DNA from 3 places in the Cytobacillus sp. FSL H8-0458 genome. Region 2 is predicted to be linked to each of the others. Evidence: riboswitches for the same ligand, from Rfam matches in the RefSeq annotation. Region 2 holds a riboswitch; each other region holds the start of a gene.
What was found. A riboswitch is a leader RNA that binds a small molecule or an ion and turns the genes downstream of it on or off. The one in region 2 is predicted to bind glycine.
Positions count from the first base shown of each region.

Region 1: another riboswitch for glycine. It lies ahead of purU (formyltetrahydrofolate deformylase); the one in region 2 lies ahead of NYE23_RS17905 (trimeric intracellular cation channel family protein).
Region 3: another riboswitch for glycine. It lies ahead of gcvT (glycine cleavage system aminomethyltransferase GcvT); the one in region 2 lies ahead of NYE23_RS17905 (trimeric intracellular cation channel family protein).

Region 1 covers NZ_JBBOBR010000001.1:3,766,753-3,772,415, forward strand. Annotated here, with positions in the region: gene NYE23_RS18885 (alkaline phosphatase D family protein) at 1-224, opposite strand, end outside; gene NYE23_RS18890 (hypothetical protein) at 538-855, shown strand; gene NYE23_RS18895 (FbpB family small basic protein) at 1,086-1,211, opposite strand; gene purU (formyltetrahydrofolate deformylase) at 1,281-2,147, opposite strand; glycine riboswitch at 2,286-2,386, opposite strand; gene NYE23_RS18905 (MFS transporter) at 2,553-3,740, opposite strand; gene NYE23_RS18910 (glycosyltransferase) at 3,881-4,513, opposite strand; gene NYE23_RS18915 (aspartate kinase) at 4,753-5,663, opposite strand, start outside.
Region 2 covers NZ_JBBOBR010000001.1:3,607,788-3,613,450, forward strand. Annotated here, with positions in the region: gene bla (class A beta-lactamase) at 1-783, opposite strand, end outside; gene NYE23_RS17895 (BlaR1 family beta-lactam sensor/signal transducer) at 1,077-2,858, shown strand; gene blaI (penicillinase repressor BlaI) at 2,892-3,278, shown strand; glycine riboswitch at 3,530-3,623, shown strand; gene NYE23_RS17905 (trimeric intracellular cation channel family protein) at 3,727-4,329, shown strand; gene NYE23_RS17910 (amidohydrolase) at 4,364-5,569, opposite strand.
Region 3 covers NZ_JBBOBR010000001.1:424,673-430,335, forward strand. Annotated here, with positions in the region: gene NYE23_RS02080 (YqhG family protein) at 1-266, opposite strand, end outside; gene NYE23_RS02085 (DEAD/DEAH box helicase) at 244-1,932, opposite strand; glycine riboswitch at 2,113-2,201, shown strand; gene gcvT (glycine cleavage system aminomethyltransferase GcvT) at 2,361-3,464, shown strand; gene gcvPA (aminomethyl-transferring glycine dehydrogenase subunit GcvPA) at 3,481-4,827, shown strand; gene gcvPB (aminomethyl-transferring glycine dehydrogenase subunit GcvPB) at 4,820-5,663, shown strand, end outside.

The sequences.
Region 1 (5,663 bases), 160 kb from region 2:
GGATCTCCTGATGCGACCCCGAGCGTAAAAGGGTATTTGCTGAACTTAGGAGCAGCATCAACCTTTAGATTGCCCATCCCTAATGATTGCGCCATAGCCAGGGCAAGCGAAAAACCGGCAATTTTCCCTGCACCAGATAAAAAGCTCCGGCGGTCAATGTCCCTCTTCAAGTTCTCTTCATTAAACTTCCTGATTAAATCATCAATCGACCTCTCATTGTTCATTTTCTTCACCTCTTAATTCAATCTGGATTCACAGTTAATTATAAGAGGCATTTTTTAAAGCAATATGAAGATGTGTAAAGGAGAATGACAATACCTCTGCCTATTTTATCAGGACTTTTGTAAGGATTTGGGTTTCTTTCAGCCTATAATCTAGACTTGCAGCCAAAATGCCTTTGTACCCCTGTATCATTTGTCCCAACTTTTTTTACAATATATACATAGAATATTAACGAATCCTGTCAAAATCTTTTAGTTTACTAATCTATAAATAGTGGTTATGATGATAGTTATAATCTTGAAAAGGGGTGAGGGAATGGGGAAACGTCAGGTAATGCCACTTTTACTGCTGTCTGTGTTTTTATCCTTTCTCATTACCCAATATCCTGGTGTCCATTATAATGACATTCCGATGGACCAAAGCAAAGCGGTAACAGTTTCTGACTTTACCGAGAGCTTCCTATTAAAAGATGATCCCAAAAAGCATATCTTCACGTTCGATATCATCTCTTTATCCATTACAATTCTGGCAGTTATCCTTTTTGTATATAGAGCCCTGCACATCGCCCGCAGGAAAAAGATTTTTTATACTCCAATTTTCTACGAGGCGAATTATGTCATTCAAGCTCCTTAATTGTCCAACAAAACAATTAAAGGAGGAAGACATAATGTGGATTAGATTTTTAATGATTGGGTTATTTTCATTAACAGCTTCCAGCCTGTTCTTTTATCAGGGGATGGAAATGTATCATGCTTTCACAGATTTCTTTAGACAAAAATAAGAAGTTGGCGCCCAGGGATTCCCTGGGCGTTTTTAATTCATTAAAAAACCGGCCTGCTTTATCCCCAGGCCGGTGTACTTTCTTACTGTGCTTTTGCATATTTATCGTCTATTTTTTTTTCGATCTTCTCAAGCTCACGGCGATCTCTTAAAAGTTCTTCTCTATTAGCCTTAATCATTTCAGGCATTGATAATTTTTTCTTTTTCATTTCTGCTCACCTTCTTTCATGATGTTGGTAATCTTCTTGATGCAAGATCTTTTTTTTTGACAGTGCCTCTTAAAAAACAATCGTCTTATTGCCATGCACTATGACTTTGTCTTCCACATGCCAGGCGACTGCCTGTGCGAGGACCTGCCTCTCCACATGCCTGCCGGCAATTTTGAGATCCTGTGCAGTGTGCCTGTGGTTAACCCGCTGGACATCCTGCTCAATGATCGGGCCTTCATCCAAATCATTTGTTACATAATGGGCGGTTGCCCCAATCAGCTTGACTCCGCGGTTAAACGCCCGTGCATAAGGATTGGCTCCCACGAAGGCCGGCAGAAAGCTGTGATGGATATTGATGATCCTGTTTGGATATTTGGAAATAAAGCTTGGCGAAAGAATCTGCATATATCTCGCCAGCACAATGAAATCCGCTTTTCCTTCCAGCAGCTCAACCGCCTTTTGCTCGGCTTCCGCTTTATTGTCCGGCGTAATCGGAACATGATGATAGGGTATTCCGAAACCCTCCACCACTTCCCTCATGTCGGGATGATTGCTGATCACCAGGGGAATATCCACTTCAAGCTCCTTCGATTTCCAGCGCCACAGCAGCTCGAGCAGACAGTGATCCATTTTAGAAACAAATATGGCCATCCGCTTGCGCTCGCCTTTGCCGCTCAGCTTCCACTCCATAGAGTATTCCCTGGCCATTTCAGGCAGATCCTCTTTCAGTTTTGGAAAGGACTCATCAAAATGATTCATATCGAATTCAATCCGCATGAAGAAGATGCCTGCCAGCGGATCTGTTGTGTGCTGGTCAAAATGCACAATGTTCGCGTTATGCTCCAGCAGAAAGTTAGAGACTGTGGAGATGATGCCTGGCCTCTCTGGACAGGATATCAGTAATGTCGCCCGGTTTGCGTTAACATTTGTATTCATCTAGATTCCTCCAACTGCCTTGCCATCCATAAAAAAAGGACAGAAAAAAGGCGGCTTGTTTATCCCCCTTCTCTGTCCTTTTACCTGAGAGTTTGACCCCTTTGGTGTCGCAAAGTCCATGCGCGCTCTCCAGAGATGCGTCCGACTGAGGTTCTGTCTACCTGAGAGATTGGCTTCAAGGGTATTTTTGAAGCTTGCTCCTTCGGTGGCTACTGTATGCTCTCTCCCGCAGCCGTCATTCGCTCAATATTTTTGTTATTTTCAGAATAATATATTTTTTAAATTATGTCAATCGAACTAGGTTTCTTTCACAAAATTGCCACAATTTCCGTCTGGCTTTAAAGCTGATTTACTTTGGAAAAAGAAAAGTAAAAAAGCTCGAAGACAAAGTCTCCAAGCCTTTTTCTACACAGAAGCCTTCGGTTTAGGCTCCCTTTTTTGCCATGCAGCCGTGATAAATAACGTAACAATCAATAATGCCAGACCGAGAACAAACGGATAGGTTATCCGTACATCATAAAGTACACCGGCTATCGTTGGCCCCAGAACGTTTCCAATACTCATATAAGCATTGTTCATTCCCATCGCAAATCCCTGTTCATTACCGGCCATTTTTGAGATTAGCGTGGTTAAAACCGGGCGAAGAATGGAAGTTGCAAGGAAAATGATCAGCGAAATAACGAAGAAAAGTGCATAGCTGCCTGCAAACAGTGAGACAAGGAATCCTGACGCTGCAACAGCCAAAAAGATATTCAATACCTTTCCTTCTCCAAATCTCCTAACCACCCGATCGACGACAAACAACTGTACAATAACACTAATGATCCCCGTCGAAGTCACCATAACCGCTATTTCCTGCGGAGTGGCAGCAAATTCATTATCCAGATAAAGCCCCAGAACTGATTCATAAGCCATTAATCCAAAGCTCATCACCAATGTAATGACAAGCGGAATAAAATAAGGCTTCTTAACAGACATTGCCAGCTTCTTGACCATTGGTTCCTCTTCTGGCATCTCTCCTGGTCCGGTCTGCAAGGTGCTGCTTTCTTCGAGGAGCACAATGGAGAATAGAACAGCCACTAGAGATACAAGCGCTGAAATCAGAAATGGCATTTTCAGGCCGAAGTCTGCCAAAAACCCGCCAATTCCAGGTCCAACCACAATTCCGAGTGACATCGCAGCTGATACAAGGCCATTCCCTTTTGCACGCTGCTCCAGGGTAGTAATATCAGCAATGTAAGCAAAAATAGCCGGAATCAGCAAGGCAGCTCCAACGCCTCCAATGACACGTGAAAAGTAAAGCAGCCAAATGGAATCTACTGCATAAAAGACAAGCATGGATAATGTCAAACCAGCTAACCCGTAAATAATCATCTTTCTGCGGCCGTACTGGTCCGCCCATTTCCCCGCAATGGGAGAAAAAATCAGCTGGGCACCCGCAAAAATGGCAATCATCAGGCCTGCTGCCGTTCCTCCCTGATTAATGGATTCCAAATAAGCCGGCAAAATCGGAATAATAATTCCAAAGCTTCCGATTGCAATAAACATATTGATCATCAAAATGATCATCTTTTTCTTTTGATCCCCTGACAAAACGGATACCCCTCCTTCTATATGTGAAAAATTTACATTATTTTTTTCGGCACGCTAAATAGCTTATAATGAGACAGGCTGCTTTGTCAAAGGAAAAAAAGAGAAGCTGCAGCATGTGCTGAAGCCTCTTGTGTTTACCTTTAAAATTTGTCCGGGAATTGCTTCACAACCGCATCAGAAATGGCATCAGCCATCCTGATAATATGTGTTACTCCATCATCAATTGCCACGATTCTTGCTTCCCAATCCTTAACAAGACTTGCTGTCAGATCATCTGTTACTAATTCCAAATGCTTATAAAGCAGTTTTTTCACATCTTCATTTTTCAGATTTGGATTGGCTCCGCTTAGAAATACCGAGATATCATCAGCATTGCGATGCCACTCTTTGTTCAGCTGATTCACTTTGGCGCCTTGCCCGCTCTTTGCTGCCTCCACAATATTACCTGCAATGACAATATGCTCTTTAAGCAGTTCTGTCAGCTTAGCTCCTGCAGCTTCGCCGTAATAAGGCTTGATGGAATTCCCTATCTCCTCCTGATTTTTAAGCAGGCGGGCCAATACCTGCTTCTGATCCTCCGCTCCAGCAGTTGTGGCACTTGTAATATAGTTGCTTGTCCATAATACATGGTCGATCCAAAGTCTGCGGAATTCGTTTTCAAACTTAACCTCTGATTGGGTGAGACACGTTTTTTGTGCAGCTGCACTGCCCGGAGCTGCCAGCATATTCAGCGGCATGAACAGCATTATTCCTATGATCAATAATTTCTTCATATCCTTTTCTCCTTCCTAATTGAAAAAGCCTCCTTCTTATTTTGATTATTCTAAGACTTTTCATTCCAAAAAATAAAGCTCGAGGCTAATGCCCCAAGCTTTTTCAATCAAACGTTTGATTTATTTGCATATAAAGCATATTTACTTTCAGATAAATCATTTTACTATCGTATAGACAGAATTACTTTAAGATAACCCATTTAACTTTCGTATAAAAAGATTTACCTTCGAATAAATGATCACACCGCTGCCACAGCAGCAAAAAACTCATTATAAAGTGCCTGTACCGCACGTACTTCATCTACTGCCTGGACGCCAAACATCATGCTCACTTCAGAGGAGCCCTGATTGATCATTTCCATATTTACTTTCGCTTTAGCGAGGGCTTTGGAGGCACGGGCCATTGTTCCGATGTTCTGGCGCATCCCCTCTCCAACCACCATAATAAGAGAAAGACTGTGCTGGATTTTCACTTCATCTGCTTGAAGTTCATGCTGTATGCGCCTCAGAATTTCTTCCTCCATTCCATCAGTAAATTGGTTTTCCCGCAGGATAATGGAGATGTCATCAATTCCTGATGGTGTATGCTCATAGCTGAGGCCATACTCTTCCAAAATGGTCAGCAGCCTCCTTCCAAAGCCGACTTCCCTGTTCATTAAGTATTTTCCGACATAGATGCTGCAGAATCCCTGGTCACTGGCAATCCCGATCACAGGTCCGTTAGTGTTATCCCGCTCGTTCACAATCGTGGTGCCGGGAGCAGACGGATTATTCGTATTTTTTATCTGCACAGGAATTCCCGCCCGAAATGCCGGTACAAGCGCTTCATCATGCAGGACAGTAAAGCCTGCATAGGAAAGCTCCCGCATTTCCCGGTATGTCAATTCTTTGATTTCTTTAGGGCTTTCTATAATAAAGGGATTTACCGAATAGACAGCGTCCACATCTGTAAAGTTTTCATATAAATCCGCCTTGGCTGCACCAGCCAAAATGGAGCCTGTCACATCCGATCCGCTTCTTGAAAATGTGAACACCTGCCCGTCCCTGCTGTATCCAAAGAAACCCGGAAAAATGATGATCCCGTCCTGCTCCCTTAATGCAAGCAGCTTGTCATATGCTTCAGGAAGCACCTGTGCGTTGCCGGGCTCTG
Region 2 (5,663 bases):
CGGCGGCCACACAATCGCAATGTCATTACGTGTTCCGAAGCCTGCTGCACCGCTTTTATCAGCTACCTCCCAGCCGCTTGGCACACCAGCACGGATTAATGGATCTCCAGTAGCGTTACCCCGCATCCAATCGGTTAAAATGTTCCGCTTTTCTTCAGGCAGAAATTCGCCAATTAAGACTTTCTGAAGGCTTTTTGCAAGTGCTTCAGGTGTACTTGTATCCCGGATATCCCCTGGCTCAGCCTCATTCAAATCTGTCTCGAAGCGCTCAGGCTTTGAGACAGTATCCCCCATTTCTTTCAAAGCTGCTTCGAATCCTTCAGGCCCTCCTAATTCCTCTAACATTAAGTTGCCTGCTGTATTGTCGCTAAACCGGATTGCCGCTTCACAGAGTTCCCTTAAAGTCATTCCAGTCTTTACATGTTTTTCTGTAACAGGAGAATATGTGACCAGGTCATCACTTGTGTATGTAATGACTTCATCCATCTCTTTCAATGATTTTCTATTCAGTAATATAGCAGCTGCTATCGGCTTGAATGTAGATGCATAAGCAAACCTTTCATCAGATTTGTAAGTAATAGTCTTTTTCGTTCCTGTGTCATATGCATACACGCCAAGCCGCGCGTCAAACTCCTTCTCCAGATGTTTGAATTTTTGGTTTGTATTCACAAAAGTTTTTTTGGAGTTTTCCGCTGCACTGGCATCCGATTGATGATTGCCATTTGCACAGCCAGTCAGGGAAAGGAGCAGAACCAAACTGAATAGCCGGACTGCTATTAACATATTATTACTAAAAATAGAATGATATTGTTTCCTCATATTTACTACCTCTTTCCACAAAAAATTTGAACTTATATTTCAGCTTTCCTTTTAAACACCCCCAAACGGACTACAAATGTAATATAATATTACATTTGTAGTCCGTAGTTGTCAACCGCTATGAAACCCTTGATATTATGATGTTTCACAAGCTCCCCTTAATTTGATAAAGTAAAAATTGGATGCTAGAATGGTTGGTATTCATTTTGTCTAAGGGATTAAAACTAGATGTCAAATAATGCGAGGAAGGTCTGCGAATGATAACAAGCTCACAGTTCTTATCTGTTTTTTTGGAATGTCTGCTGGTGTCTTCTTTTACAATCGGAGGCATTCTTCTGTTAAAAAAACTTTTTAAGAAACATTTAACAGCACAAGCTCACTATAATCTTTGGTTTCTATTATTGCTTGCTCTGCCACTGCCTCTTATTCCATTACAATTCATGCCGTTTGCGGATTCATTATCCTTTTGGAATAGCAAGAGCAGCCTTCAATCCCAAACTGCGCCATCTCCAGAGATTCCTTTAAGGCAAAATAATTGGATGGAGGACATAACCGTTTCGGTAGAACGCTATGATTTAACATTATTAAATAATGCTTTATTCTATATTTGGATTTCCGGAGTGGCTATTTTAACTGTATTTACGCTGATCGCAAAGCTTAAGATCAATAAAATAAAGAAACACACAAACAGCCTGAAAAATAACGGGATTTTATCATTATTCGAACACTGCAAACACAAACTGGGGATTTCTGGAGGTATTATTGTTGGAGAGTCATCACTCGTTAAAACCCCAATGACGTTTGGACTTTTTAAGACTTATGTGGTGCTTCCCCTCCATTTTGACCAGTGGCTTTCTGAAAAGGATATAGAATATATCTTTTTACATGAACTTACCCACTATAAAAATAAAGATATAGCAGTAAATTATTTAATGGTGATTCTTCAAATTTTATATTGGTTTAATCCTCTAGTTTGGATTGCTTTTAGGAGAATGAGGCTTGATCGTGAAATCGCCTGTGATGCTGCAGTTTTAAGTTCTCTGGATGAGCAGGCTTATATGGAGTATGGAAACAGCATTATTCATTTTGCCCATAAATCCTCAAGGGCAGTGACAGTCGATTTGGCAAACCATTTAAACGGGTCAAAGAAACAGATCAAAACGAGAATCGAAAAAATTGCCAGTTTTAAGTCGGAATCAAAACTGCTGAGATGGAAAAGTGCGGCTATACTCATTTTTGCGGGGATATTTATTGCATTTCAGGCTCCATTTATCTCTGTACTCGCTCATGAAGACAGCAGCTATAAATTTAAGGATGAAAACATTATATATGAGGATTTAGGTGATTATTTTGAAGGATATGATGGAAGCTTTGTGTTGTATGATAAAGAGGCAGACCGCTATCATATTCATAATAAAAATCAAAGCACATTCAGGATTTCGCCAAATTCCACTTATAAGATTTACAGTGCTCTGCTTGGTTTAGAGTCAGGCACCATAACGGTTGAAAATTCGTCTGCCAAATGGAACGGACTTAAGTATCCTATAGAGTCCTGGAATGCGGATCAGGATTTAACTTCGGCCATGAAAAATTCCGTTACATGGTATTTTCAGATGTTAGACCAGCAGGTGCAGCCCGGTACGATTCAAACTTTTTTAGACCGAATCAGGTATGGGAATCGCGATCTATCTGGTGGAATAGATGAATATTGGCTGGAATCTTCCCTTAAAATTTCTCCAGTGGAACAAGTTCAGCTGCTTAAAAGGTTTTATGCAAATCAATTTGGATTTAAAGAAAAGAATATCCAAACGGTGAAAGATTCCATTAAACTAGAAAGAAAAGAGGGAGCCCTCCTTTCTGGTAAAACAGGTACAGGCACTGTAAATGGAAAAAACATCAATGGATGGTTCATCGGGTATGTGGAATCAGGGCAGGACACATACTTTTTTGCAACAAATATACAGAATGAAGCTAACTCTAATGGAAGTAGGGCAGCTGAAATTACATTATCCATTTTGAAACAAAAAGACATATATTAATTCATTCATTTCATAAAGAAGGAGGGCGGTAATGTGACTGACAGGATTCCCAGCATTTCAGAATCCGAGTGGGAAGTCATGACAGTTCTGTGGCACGGATCACCCAAAACGGCTAATGAAGTCATTCTATCCCTGCAAAAGCGCACAGACTGGAAACCCAAAACAATCCGAACTCTTCTGGACAGGCTTGTCCAGAAGAATGTAGTTGGCGTAAATAAAAATCAGAGAATCTATACCTTTTTCCCGTTATATTCACAGGATGAATGCCAGCGGGCAGAAGCTCAATCCTTTATCAAACGGATCTATGGCGGAACGGTGAAATCCATGCTAGTCCAATTCATCCAGGAAGACTCCCTGTCTGATGAGGAAATTAACGAACTCCGGACGATTTTGGCAAAGAAAAAAAAGAAGGATAGATAACCTGCATGCGTGATCCTTTACAATTGGGGGGATTTTTAGCATTTGCTTCTTTGACGCACCTAAAAGCAGTGACTGCCCCTGCTTCATTTCCGCGTTAATACAATAGCGGCACCAATCCATACAAGCAGAATTATGGAAGCTATGCGCCAGGGGTTTATGTTAAGTTCTCCCTTTTCCAACTTCCACTTAGACACCTTAATTGACTGTCCAAGCGCTCTATACTTTATAATTATAAAAACAACTACTTTCGAATGACCGCTGCAGGAGAGAACGTATCGTACGTCACCGAAGGGGCAAATCTATAGAAAAGATGAATCTCTCAGGTAAGAAGACTGCTGCGGGACGCTTCTCTGGAGAGGGTATCACGCACCCACGGGGCAGGCCTTTTAATATAGTTTAGGTAAACCTCTCAGGTACAAGGACAGAATACTTGATTAGGGGGGATTGTATGGTTTGGGATGTATTGAACGTGATTGGAACCATTGCATTTGCAATGAGCGGGGCAGTGGTTGCACTGGAAGTAAAATACGACATTATGGGCGCCTATGTTTTGGGATTGATTACCGCATTTGGCGGCGGGGCTATCAGAAATCTTCTTACCGGTATTCCGATCATAGAATTATGGCAGCAAACGACTCTTTTTATCGTTGCCCTTATTACCATCAGCATCGTTATCCTATTGCCAGGCAGCATAGTTCAGCTTTTGACGAAATGGAGCATCTTTGATTCAATTGGCTTATCAGCGTTTGCTGTTCAGGGAGCTATATATGCACAATCAATTGATTTACCCTTATTTGCTGTTATGTTTTCAGCTGCCATAACCGGTGCCGGCGGAGGAATGATCCGCGATGTGCTGGCTCAGCGAAAGCCCATTGTTTTACGTGATGAAGTATATCTTTTATGGGCCATCTTTGCCGGGTTTATCATAGGCCTTGATTGGTTATCCAAGTCTTATCATTTCTATATCCTTTTTACTGTTACTTTAATGCTGCGAGGAATTTCGCATCATTACAGCTGGAGATTGCCTATTAAATCGATTCAAAAACAATAAGAAGCAGAATTACTTCAAACATAAAAAGCTCACATCAGCGTGAGCTTTTCGTTTCGTTAAACTTGAAATAATTGCAAACAACATATCCCACTGATTTTGCGGCAACAAGCAACGAACCTTCATCTATATCAAATTTAGGGTGATGATTGAAATAAGGTTCTTCTGTCCCCTTTGGCGTGCACCCAATATAAAAATAACAGCCAGGGACCTTCTCCAAATAATACGAAAAATCGTCCGATGGTGCCATTTTAGGAAATTCTTTTACCTCCATAATGTCTTTATCCCCGGCTGATGCCAGCGTACCTGCAACAAACCTCGTCAATTCAGGATCATTATACAGCGGCGGATAGTCGGGTTCATATGTCAGCTCACAGCTTACACCAAATAACTCCTCAAGACCGTTGACAATGCGGTGAATTTCTCTATTCATCACATCCTTTGTTTCATCATTTGAATAGCGTACATCCCCCTCAATTTCGATATGATCCTTGATCACATTAAAACTCCCTTTACCGTCAAATGAACCAATTGTCACTACACCAGCATGAAATGGATCCACTCTGCGGCTTACAACTGTTTGGATAGCTGTTACAAAATAGGCGCCTGCAACAATAGCATCGTTGGCCTTATGCGGAGAAGAACCGTGTCCGCCGCTTGCTTGCACTCTAAGTTTAAAATAGGCGCGGCCATTAAAGGAATATCCGCTGTGATAGCCAACAGTTCCAGCAGGGGCGATTGGCAAAACATGTATGCCAAAAATGGCATGGACATCATCGAGAAATCCTTCTTCAACGATGCTTTTTGCTCCGCCCGGAGGCTCTTCTTCGGCATGCTGATGGATTATTTTGATGGTGCCATGGATCTTATCTTTTAATTGGATCAAACAGTCAGCCAAAACCATAAGGTATGCTGTATGTGCATCATGGCCGCAAGCATGCATGATACCTTCCTTTTTTGATTTAAACGGAACATCCAGCTCTTCTTTAATAGGAAGCGCATCAAAATCAGCACGAAGTGCCACGGTTTTTCCCGGCTTTCCACCCTCAATAGTGACAACAATGCCATATCCATTCCCTGCATTTGTTATCAGATCAACATCTTTCCCTCTGTAAAAATCAGCGATATAGGCTGCCGTTTTTTCCTCTTTAAATGAAAGCTCAGGATTCTGGTGTAAATAACGGCGTATTCCAATCATCTCTTCTTCTCGTTCTTCCAGCATTTTCATTAATTGATCAATCATGAATATCAGCTCCTATCCTACTTTGACCTCTAAAGAACCCGACTAAACACACAAATTCAGAGACACTATTTATATCATTCCTATACAGCTGACA
Region 3 (5,663 bases), 3.2 Mb from region 2:
TGAAGCCTCGGGGAGCCGAAATGAATGACTTCCCCCTTAATATGCGGGGGGGCCAGCTGTTGGTTTGTAACAAGCGTCAGCTGCATCGGGTTTGGAATTCCGCCTGTTTTTTCGAGATAATGCCAATAAAAGGGACGATTCATTAATTCTTTATCCAAATCAATCGTCAGCTGTACGGTCATATACCCCGGACCTTTATCAGTTATTTCACACCCATTTGCGTGAAAATACCTTTCAAGAAATTTATGAATTTCCTGTTGCTGCATTCAGTTCACCTTCTTTCAGATCCTCCGCGAATTGAATCATGCTCGTCAAGTTCTCCATTTTAATTCTCATTTCACCTTCTGAAGCCGATCTTCCGAAAATATCAACAAGGTGATCGTCAATACTGCCAAATTCAAGCTTTGTTAAAATATCGTCCAAATCACCGATGACTTTTTCGAAGAGATGTATTTTCTCATATAAAAGCTTCATGATGTGTTCTTCGACTGTTTCTTTAGTGGCAAAATTATAAATCATGACATCCTTTTCCTGGCCGAGACGATGGATGCGCCCAATCCTTTGTTCGAGCCGCATTGGATTCCAGGGGAGATCAAAATTAATGATATGATTGCAGAACTGCAGGTTTATTCCTTCTCCTCCCGCTTCTGTTGCGATCAGGACTTGAGCATTCTTTTGGAAAAGCTCCCTCATCCAGTCCTTTTTGCCTCTTTTAAATCCTCCCCTGAACGGAACCGAAGTAATCCCATATTGCTTTAAAAACCACTGCAGGTACATTTGCGTTGCCCTGTATTCAGTAAAGATTATGACCTTGTCATTTATTTTCTGTATCAATTCCAGTGCTTTTTGAGCTTTGGAGTTTTGCTGGACAGCTTCTACTTTTTTAATAAGGTATTGTATTTGCTCCTGAAAAGCTATTGAAGGCTGCTCCTGTCTTTTCAGCATATTCTGAAGCGTAAAATAGACAGCTTCTCTGCTTGAGCAGGCCTCTCTTTGCAGCGTCATCACTGAAAACTGGCTGGAACTGACCCAATTTTCTTCATTCCGCAGCTCTGTTACTGCTTCATAAAGTTCACGCTCGGCCTGCGAAAAATCAATCGGTATGGTTTCCACATGTCTTTTGGTCCATTCAATCCCGGTATCTGCCCTGCGGTTGCGGATCATGACTTTGTTTACGAGTTCCTTTAGATGTGCATCATCGTTCAAAGATCTTGAGTCCCTTTTATAATTCTCATAAAAAGCTGATTCATTGCCAAGATGTCCGGGTTTAAGCAGGGATACGAGATTGAAAATCTCACTGATTCGATTCTGAATGGGTGTTGCTGTTAATAGGAGGCAAAACTTCTTTTTAAGGTTTTGTACAAATTCATAGTTTTTCGTTTTATTATTTTTTAGCTTGTGAGCTTCGTCTATAATGATCAGGTCATAATCAAGGCTGTAAATAATGTCCCGATGAGGATTGCGTTTGGCTGTATCGATGGATGATACCACAACGTCGCATTGTTCCCATACATAGCTTTTCCGCTGCGCCACAGCCGGAATGAAAAATTTGCTGTTCAGTTCCATGGCCCATTGTGAAACGAGTGAAGCTGGCACGAGTATAAGAACTTTTTTTACGAGTCCTCGGATCATATATTCCTTTAATATCAGTCCAGCTTCAATCGTTTTTCCAAGACCGACTTCATCAGCCAGAATCGCTTTGCCGTTCATGCTTTCGACTACCTGCTTGGCCACTTCCAGCTGATGGGGAAGAGGAGTAAGGTTCGGCAGATGCTTTGGAGCCTGCAAGCCTTCAAAGTCAGGAATAGTTGTATGATTCTCAACCTCAACAGCCAGTTTATAAAGCTCCCAGTTTCCCCATGGGCCGTCGTCATCAATTCTTTTTAAGAATTCATCCTGCCAGGCAGAATCAAAGCCAATTTGCACTGTCATAAAAACAGCTCCTTTTATCTATATAAAGATATTGCCCAAACCTTGCTAAGGTGGTACGATGTTAATAGCTTTGAAAGTTTTGAAAGTTAACACATTACATTTAGTTAACCGAAGTAATGGATGCTAAATTTTTTCTGTTTGGTATAAGTATGACCATCTTGGAAAATTTTATAAATGCGAATGACAACAAGGGGAGAGACTACATTTGTAGCGCCGAAGGAGCAAGCAAAATCTGTGAATCTCTCAGGCAAAAGAACTCTTGTTTGACGCAGCTCTGGAGAGTGCTTTTAAATAAGCCACCCAAGGGGAAAGCCGGTTTCGGTAAACTTTCAGGTGCAAGGACAGAGATCTTCTCATAATTGAGGGGACACTCTGTCCTTTTTTATGTTCCTAAAACAAATTTCAAAAGATTTAAGGGGGACGAGTAAATGTCAAAGTTAAAACGCACGCCTTTATTTGAGGTGTACAAAGATTACGGAGCAAAAACCATCGACTTCGGCGGCTGGGACCTTCCTGTTCAATTTTCAAGCATTAAAGAAGAACATGAAGCAGTCCGTACAAAAGCCGGCCTTTTTGATGTATCCCATATGGGTGAAATCGAAGTGAAGGGGACGGACAGTCTTAAATACCTTCAAAAAATGATGACGAACGATATTTCCAAATTAAAGAACTCAGGTGCTCAATATACAGCCATGTGCTATGAAAATGGCGGAACTGTTGATGATTTACTTGTCTATAAAATTGAGGATGACCACTATTTGCTGGTTGTAAATGCTTCCAATATCGAAAAGGATTTCAACTGGCTGCAGGACCATGCTGAAGGCAATGTGGAATTGAAAAACCTTTCAGAAGATATGGCACAGCTGGCGATTCAGGGGCCGCTTGCAGAAAAAGTGCTCCAAAAGCTTGCTGGCACTAATCTGTCGGATATCGGATTTTTCAAATTCCAGCAGGATGTTGATTTGAATGGCAAGAAAGCGCTTGTATCCAGAACTGGATATACAGGAGAAGATGGATTTGAAGTTTACTGTGATGCCAAGGATGCAGCCGTATTGTGGAATGAAATTCTTGAAGCGGGCAAAGAAGAAGGAGTTCGCCCGTGCGGACTTGGCGCAAGGGATACCCTTCGCTTTGAAGCCAACCTGGCGCTCTATGGTCAGGAGCTCTCACCTGATATCACACCGCTTGAGGCAGGTATCGGCTTTGCTGTCAAGGTAAATAAAGAAGCGGATTTTATCGGAAAAGAAGTGCTTAAGAAGCAAAAAGAAAACGGGGTGCCGCGCAAGCTGGCCGGAATTGAAATGATTGACCGCGGTATTCCGCGCCATGGATATCCTGTGTATAAAGGAGAAGAACTGATCGGGGAAGTGACAACAGGCACTCAATCTCCGACATTGAAAAAGAACATTGGCCTTGTTCTTATCAAGAAAGAACATGCTGAGCCTGGAACTGAATTGGAAGTGGAGATCCGAGGCAAAAGGCTGAAGGCTGAGATTGCAGCAACACCTTTTTACAAAAGAGAAAAGAACTAACCGGGGGGAGAAAATGATGAAACATCGCTATTTACCGATGACAGAGTCTGACCAGAAAGCAATGCTTGAGAAAATCGGCGTCAGATCTGTGGAAGAATTATTCAGTGATATTCCCGAGAGTGTAAGATTTAAGGGCGAATATAAAATCAAGCCGGCAAAATCAGAGACAGCCTTACTGAAAGAGCTTACTAAAATGGCTCAGAAAAATGCTGATCTTCGCACAAATACATCTTTCCTTGGTGCGGGAGTTTATGATCATTACATGCCAGTCATTGTCGATCATGTATTATCCCGTTCAGAGTTTTATACTGCCTATACTCCTTACCAGCCGGAAATTTCCCAGGGGGAGCTGCAGGCAATTTTCGAATTCCAGACCATGATCTGTGAATTAACAGGAATGGATGTTGCCAACTCATCCATGTATGATGGCGGGACAGCTCTTGCTGAAGCAGCCATGCTAAGCGCAGGGAGCACACGACGGAAGAAAATACTAATCTCAAGCGCAGTTCACCCTGAATCTAAGGAAGTAGTCAAAACATACGCAAAGGGCCAGTATATTGAAGTGATTGAGATCCCTCATAAAGACGGCACCACTGACCTTGAAGCCCTAAATGAAATGATTGGCGATGATATCGCAGCTGTGATTGTACAGTACCCTAACTTTTTTGGCAGAGTCGAGCCATTAAAAGAACTTGAGGAAATTATCCATGCCCACAAGTCTATGTTTGTTGTTTCAAGCAACCCGCTTGCTCTTGGCGCGCTTACTCCTCCAGGGAAGTTCGGAGCAGACATCGTAGCAGGAGATGCTCAGGTTTTTGGTATTCCTACTGCTTTTGGAGGCCCTCATTGCGGATATTTTGCCGTAACATCCAAGCTGATGAGAAAAGTGCCGGGACGTCTTGTCGGACAAACGGTAGACGATCAGGGCCGCCGCGGCTTCGTGCTTACCCTTCAGGCGCGTGAACAGCATATACGCCGTGATAAGGCAACGTCCAACATTTGTTCCAATCAGGCTCTCAACGCACTGGCGGCATCTGTAGCGATGACTGCTCTTGGCAAGAAGGGCGTAAAGGAAATGGCTGCTGCCAATATGCAAAAAGCCTATTATGCAAAACAGCAATTTAAGGCTGCCGGCTTTGAAGCTCCATTCGAAGGCCCTTCATTTAATGAATTTGTCATCAAGCTGAATAAGCCTGTTAAAGAAGTAAATCAAAAGCTTCTTGAAAAGGACATTATTGGCGGCTACGATTTGGGCAGAGATTATGCTGACCTGAAAAATCATATGCTTGTTGCTGTAACGGAATTGAGAACGAAGGAAGAAATCGATGCATTCGTTAAAGAAATGGGGGATTACCATGCATAAGGAAGATCAGCCACTCATCTTTGAATTAATCACAGAAGGCCGTATCGGCTACAGCCTGCCTGAAATGGATATTCCGGAAATTGACCTGGGCGAGCTTCTTCCTGAGGGATATCTGCGAGAAGAAGAGCCTGAACTGCCGGAAGTGTCAGAACTTGATATAATGCGCCACTATACTGCACTTTCCAAACGAAATCATGGTGTTGATTCGGGATTTTATCCACTTGGATCCTGCACAATGAAATATAATCCTAAAATCAATGAGAATGTAGCGCGCTTCAACGGTTTTGCCCACTTGCACCCGCTGCAGGATGAAAGCTCTGTTCAAGGTGCACTGGAATTGATGTATGATCTGCAGGAGCACCTGATTGAAATTACAGGAATGGATGAAGTTACACTTCAGCCGGCTGCAGGAGCGCACGGAGAATGGACTGGATTAATGATGATCCGTGCCTATCATGAAGCTAATGGTGATAGCAAACGTACTAAAGTAGTCGTTCCTGACTCTGCCCATGGAACAAATCCGGCATCCGCAACAGTAGCAGGATTTGAAACAGTAACGGTTAAATCGGATGAAAATGGATTGGTGGATTTAGAGGACCTGAGAAGAGTGGTTGGCGAGGATACTGCTGCTCTTATGCTGACTAACCCGAATACTTTAGGTTTGTTTGAAGAAAACATTCTTGAAATGGCTGAGATTGTTCACAGCGCCGGCGGAAAGCTTTACTATGATGGAGCTAACCTGAATGCTGTACTTTCAAAGGCACGACCTGGAGATATGGGATTTGATGTGGTTCACCTTAATCTTCATAAGACCTTTACAGGACCGCATGGCGGCG